DNA from 2 places in the Streptomyces sp. NPDC091282 genome. Region 1 is predicted to be linked to the other one. Evidence: riboswitches for the same ligand, from Rfam matches in the RefSeq annotation. Region 1 holds a riboswitch; the other holds the start of a gene.
What was found. Region 1 has a riboswitch for cobalamin ahead of metE (5-methyltetrahydropteroyltriglutamate--homocysteine S-methyltransferase). Riboswitches for the same ligand answer to the same signal wherever they lie in the genome.
Positions count from the first base shown of each region.

Region 2: another riboswitch for cobalamin. It lies ahead of ACIQOE_RS17850 (ribonucleoside-diphosphate reductase subunit alpha); the one in region 1 lies ahead of metE (5-methyltetrahydropteroyltriglutamate--homocysteine S-methyltransferase).

Region 1 is NZ_JBIVUX010000004.1:793,546-796,718, reverse strand. Features, by position in the region: gene aceB (malate synthase A) at 1-80, shown strand, start outside; gene ACIQOE_RS22390 (3-hydroxybutyryl-CoA dehydrogenase) at 77-946, shown strand; cobalamin riboswitch at 1,146-1,358, shown strand; gene metE (5-methyltetrahydropteroyltriglutamate--homocysteine S-methyltransferase) at 1,527-3,173, shown strand, end outside.
Region 2 is NZ_JBIVUX010000003.1:863,569-866,741, reverse strand. Features, by position in the region: gene mctP (monocarboxylate uptake permease MctP) at 1-709, shown strand, start outside; gene ACIQOE_RS17855 (GNAT family N-acetyltransferase) at 814-1,320, shown strand; cobalamin riboswitch at 1,366-1,498, shown strand; gene ACIQOE_RS17850 (ribonucleoside-diphosphate reductase subunit alpha) at 1,625-3,173, shown strand, end outside.

The DNA.
Region 1 (3,173 bases):
TGACCGGCGAGTTGCCGCTCTTCTTCACCCCGGACGCCTACTCCCGGCACCTCGTGCGCCGGCCGGAGGTCCGGGCATGAGCGCGGGCCTCACCCGTATCGGCGTGGTCGGCGGCGGCCAGATGGGCGCCGGGATCGCCGAGGTGTGCGCACGGGCCGGGCTCGACACCGTCGTCTGCGAGGTCGACGCGATCGCCGCCCGCGCGGCCCGCGACCGGATCACCGCATCGCTCGACCGGGCGGTCGGCCGCGGGAAACTGGAGCGGGACGCGGCACGGGACGCGCTCGCCCGGACGGCGTTCACCGGCAGCCTGGACGACCTCGCCGACCGGCAGCTCGTCATCGAGGCCGTCATCGAGAACCCCGCGGCCAAGACGGAGGTCTTCGCCGCCCTCGACAAGACCGTCGAGGACCCCGAGGCCGTCCTGGCCACCAACACCTCCTCGCTGCCGGTCATGCGCCTGGGCATGGCGACCGGCCGGGCGGACCGGGTGGTGGGCCTGCACTTCTTCAACCCGGTCCCGGTCCTGCCCCTCGTCGAGGTGGTCACCTCCCTGCACACGTCGGCCGGGACGACCGCCCTGGTCGAGGACTTCGCGGCCCGCTCGCTCGGCAAGACGGTCATCAGGTCCCAGGACCGGGCGGGCTTCGTCGTCAACGCACTGCTCGTCCCCTACCTCCTCTCGGCCGTCCGAATGGCCGAATCCGGCTTCGCCACCGCGGCCGACATCGACGCCGGGATGGAACTGGGCTGCGCCCACCCCATGGGGCCGCTCAGACTCGCCGACCTGATCGGCCTGGACACCGTCGCCTCGATCGCGGAGTCCCTGTACGACGAGTTCCGCGAACCCCTGTACGCCCCGCCGCCGCTGCTCCAGCGGATGGTCGAGGCAGGACTCCTCGGCCGGAAGACAGGCCGCGGATTCCACACCTACGGCCAGGACTGAGGGCCTGGTCCGACGCGGGCCGAGGGGCCCGCACCGCCGTACGGGGATGAGGGTCCCCGCACGGTGCGACTGGAAAAGGGCGGGAAGCGCGAGGGTGGCGCTTCCCGCCCTCCGGCCATTCCACTCGTGTCCTGTGTCACCTTCCGCATCGTGGACGGCGCGCTTCACCGCCGGGCGATACCCCCTAGGGTGGTCCCAGCAGCTGGTTCGCCCTGTCAGCCGGACAGGGCGTCGTAAGAGGGAACCCGGTGGGAATCCGGGACTGCCCCGCAGCGGTGAGTGGGAACGAACGCCGTCATACGCACTGGGTCCGACGTACCGGACCTGGGAAGCGACGGCCGGTAGGTGTCCGCCGGGAGACCGGAGGGCGTGCCCGCGAGTCCGAAGACCTGCCGACTGCCCGCGCGCGGACCGTTCCGTGCGCGGATACCCCCGGTGACCTCGTGGGCGGGTCGGCGTGCATACCAGACGGGACGACCGTGCCCTTGCCGCGCGGGGTCGCCGCCGTCCGGTGCGTCATACCCTTCGCGCTCCCCCGGTCCCCGGGATCTCAGGGATTCATCTCGCGAAGGAGATCTCCGTGACATCGAAGTCCGCAGCCGCGGCAGCACGGGCCACCGTGTACGGCTACCCCCGCCAGGGCCACAACCGTGAGCTGAAGAAGGCGATCGAGGGCTACTGGAAGGGCCGCGTCACCGCCGACGCCCTCCGGAGCACCGCCGCCGAACTCCGCCGGAACACCTGGCGGCAGCTCGCCGACGCCGGCGTCCACGAGGTGCCCACCGGCGACTTCTCGTACTACGACCACGTCCTGGACACCACCGTCATGGTCGGCGCGATCCCGGAGCGCCACCGGGACGCCGTGGACGCCGACGCGCTCGACGGCTACTTCGCCATGGCCCGCGGCACCCAGGACGTCGCGCCGCTCGAAATGACCAAGTGGTTCGACACGAACTACCACTACCTGGTGCCCGAGCTGGGCCCGGACACGGTCTTCACCGCGAACACGGCGAAGCAGGTCGCCGAGCTGACGGAGGCCCTGGGCCTCGGCCTGACCGCCCGCCCCGTCCTGGTCGGCCCGGTCACCTATCTCCTCCTCGCCAAGCCCGCCCCGGGCGCCCCCGCCGACTTCGAGCCGCTCACCCTGCTGGACCGGCTCCTCCCGGTGTACGCCGAGGTCCTCGCGGACCTGCGGGCGGCCGGTGCCGAGTGGGCGCAGCTGGACGAGCCGGCCCTGGTCCAGGACCGCACGCCTGCCGAACTGAACGCCGCCGAGCGCGCCTACCGCGACCTCGGTGCGCTCACCGACCGGCCGAAGCTGCTGGTCGCCTCCTACTTCGACCGTCTCGGCGACGCCCTCCCCGTGCTGGCCAAGGCCCCGGTGGAAGGACTCGCGCTGGACTTCACCGAGGCCGCCGCCGCCAACCTGGAGGCGCTGGCCGCCGCCGGCGGACTGCCCGGCAAGCGGCTGGTCGCCGGCGTCGTCAACGGCCGCAACATCTGGATCAACGACCTGCAGAAGTCGCTGTCCACGCTCGGCACCCTGCTGGGCCTCGCCGACCGCGTCGACGTGGCCGCGTCCTGCTCCCTGCTCCACGTGCCGCTCGACGCGGCCGCCGAACGGGACATCGACCCGCAGATTCTGCGCTGGCTCGCCTTCGCGAAGCAGAAGACCGCCGAGATCGTGACCCTCGCCAAGGGCCTCGCCCAGGGCACGGACGCCGTCACCGGCGAACTCTCGGCGAACCGCGCCGACCTCGCCTCCCGCGCCGGCTCGCCCATCACCAACGACCCGGCCGTCCGCGCGCGGGCCGCCGCCGTCACCGACGCCGACGCCCGCCGCTCCCAGCCCTACGCCGAACGGGCCGCCGCCCAGCGCGCCGGCCTCGGACTGCCGCTGCTGCCGACCACCACCATCGGCTCCTTCCCGCAGACCGCCGAACTCCGCGTCGCCCGCGCCGACCTGCGCACCGGACGCATCGACACCGCCGGCTACGAGGAGCGCATCAGGACCGAGATCCAGGAGGTCATCTCCTTCCAGGAGAAGACCGGGATCGACGTCCTCGTGCACGGCGAACCCGAACGCAACGACATGGTGCAGTACTTCGCCGAACAGCTCACCGGATACCTGGCCACCCAGCACGGCTGGGTCCAGTCCTACGGCACCCGCTACGTGCGGCCGCCGGTCCTGGCCGGCGACATCTCCCGGCCCGAGCCGATGACCGTG
Region 2 (3,173 bases), on a different contig from region 1:
GCTCGGCTTCATGGCCATCGCGGCGGGCATCAAGGTCACCAACGGCCAGCTGGCCATCCCCCAGCTGTTCGAGGACATGTTCCCGGACTGGTTCGCGGGCGTGGCCTTCGCGGCGATCGGCATCGGCGCCCTGGTCCCGGCGGCCATCATGTCCATCGCGGCCGCGAACCTCTTCACCCGCAACATCTACCGGGACTTCATCAAGCCGGACGCCACGCCGAAGCAGGAGGCCAAGGTCTCCAAGCTCGTCTCGCTGCTGGTGAAGGTCGGCGCGCTGGTCTTCGTCCTCACCATGGACAAGACGGTCGCCATCAACTTCCAGCTGCTGGGCGGCATCTGGATCCTGCAGACCTTCCCGGCCCTGGTCGGCGGCCTGTTCACCCGCTGGTTCCACCGCTGGGCGCTGCTGGCGGGCTGGGCGGTGGGCATGGTCTACGGCACGGCCGCGGCCTACGGCGTGGCCTCCCCCACCCAGAAGCACTTCGGGGGCTCGGCCAAGGAGATCCCCGGCATCGGCGAGATCGGCTACATCGGCCTGACGGCGTTCGTGATGAACGTGGTGGTCACGGTGGTCCTGACGTTCGTCCTGAAGGCCCTGAAGGCCCCCGAGGGCATCGACGAGACGACGCCGGGGGACTACACGGCCGACGCCGGCGACCCGGGCGTGGAGAAGGAACTCCCGCCGGCCGTCGCGGAGGGCGCCCACTAGGACGCGCCCTCCAAGGGGCGCGGGGAACGCCACCGCGCACGACCCGCAGCGGGCCGCCGAAAAGACGTCACGTCGGCGGCCCGCCGTCGTACACACTCCTGCGCATGACGATCCGCATCCGCGAAGCGCGGCCCGCCGAATACGGCGTCCTCGGCGAACTGACGGCCCAGGCCTACCTCAAGGACGGCCTCCTCGACTTCGGCGAGAGCGACTCCTACCTGACCGAACTGAGGGACGTGGCGAAACGGGCGGCCGCGGCCACCGTTCTCGTCGCCGTGGCCGACGACGTCCTCCTGGGCGGCGTGACCTTCGTCCCGGGGCCCGGCCCGATGGCCGACCTCGCCGCCGCGGACGAGGCGGAGATCCGCATGCTCGCCGTCGACGGCGCCGCCCGCGGCCGGGGCGCCGGCGCCGCGCTCGTCCGCGCCTGCGTCGAGCGCGCACGCGCCCTCGAAGGCTGCGGGAGGATCGTGCTGTCGACGCAGCGCACCATGGAGTCCGCCCACCGGATCTACGCACGCCTCGGCTTCGTCCGCACACCCGAGCGGGACTGGAATCCCTTGCCGCAGCTGGACGGCATCACTCTCCTCACCTATGAGCTGACACTCTGACACCTCCGCGACACAACATGTGGGGGTGCTACCGCGACCCGGCACTAGATGTATGCTCATGCTCGCTGTCGCCGCAGGGGAATCCGGTGCGAATCCGGAACTGTCCCGCAACGGTGTACTTGCGCACATCTGTGCGCGAGCGTCAGTCCGAGGACCTGCCGACAGCCGACGCCCGGCCGTCCGGCCCGGGTGTTCCGACGTCCGGGCCTCGTGGAGTGGGCCGGGGACGCGACACGCGTGCGTGCGCCCGTGTGCTGCCCCCTGCCCTCCGCCAGGCCCCGAGCCGAGCGAGGGAGAGCCCCACGTGACCATCGCGCCAGCCGAACCGGCTTCAGCGACCACCTCTGTGGACGAGGACGGTCCCGGCACCGCGTTGCTGCGGACCCTGACCGGGCTGACCGCCGACCTCCCCGACGCCGACCCCGGCCGGGTCGCCGCCGCCGCGCTGCGCGGCCGCTCGGCGCGGGCCGACGAGGCGGAGCTGCGCGAGCTGGCCACCGAGGCGGCCGCCGGTCTCATCTCGGAGGACCCCGCCTACTCCCGGCTCGCCGCCCGGCTGCTGACGATCTCCATCCGCGCCGAAGCCGCCTCGCAGGGCGTGACGACCTTCACCGAGTCCGTCGCCGTCGGCCACCGCGAGGGCCTCATCGCGGACCGCACCGCCGACTTCGCGCGCCTGCACGCGGCCCGCCTGGACGCCCTGGTCGACCCGGCCGCCGACGACCGCTTCGGCTACTTCGGCCTGCGCACCCTGCACAGCCGCTACCTGCTCCGGCACCCGATCACCCGCAAGGTCGTCGAGACCCCGCAGCACTTCATGCTCCGCGTCGCCGCCGGCCTCGCCGAGGACGACACGGCCCGCGCCCTGGACGAAGTCGCCGCGCTCTACGGGCTCATGAGCCGCCTCGACTACCTGCCCTCCTCCCCCACCCTCTTCAACTCCGGCACCCGGCACCCCCAGATGTCGTCCTGCTACCTCCTGGACTCCCCCAAGGACGAGCTGGACTCCATCTACGACCGCTACCACCAGGTGGCCCGGCTCTCCAAGCACGCAGGCGGCATCGGCCTCTCCTACAGCCGCATCCGCTCCCGGGGTTCGCTGATCCGCGGCACCAACGGGCACTCCAACGGCATCGTGCCGTTCCTCAAGACGCTCGACGCCTCGGTCGCCGCGGTGAACCAGGGCGGCCGGCGCAAGGGCGCGGCCGCGGTCTACCTGGAGACCTGGCACTCCGACATCGAGGAGTTCCTGGAGCTGCGCGACAACACCGGTGAGGACGCCCGGCGCACGCACAACCTGAACCTCGCGCACTGGATCCCGGACGAGTTCATGCGCCGGGTCAACGCCGACGGGCAGTGGTCCCTGTTCTCCCCCGCCGACGTGCCCGAGCTGGTGGACCTGTGGGGCGACGAGTTCGACGCGGCCTACCGCGCGGCGGAGAGCCGGGGCCTGGCGCGCAAGACCATCCCGGCCCGGGACCTGTACGGCCGGATGATGCGCACCCTCGCGCAGACCGGCAACGGCTGGATGACGTTCAAGGACGCGGCCAACCGCACCGCCAACCAGACCGCCACCCCCGGTCACGTCGTCCACTCCTCGAACCTCTGCACGGAGATCCTGGAGGTCACCGACGACGGCGAGACGGCGGTCTGCAACCTGGGGTCGGTGAACCTCGGCGCGTTCGTCGACACCGCGAGCGGTGACATCGACTGGGAGCGGCTGGACGAGACCGTGCGCACCGCGGTCACCTTCCTCGACCGGGTCGTCGACATCAACTTCTACCCGACCGAGCAGGCCGGCCGTTCCAACGCCAAGTGGCGTCCCGTGGGCCTGGGCGCCATGGGTCTCCAGG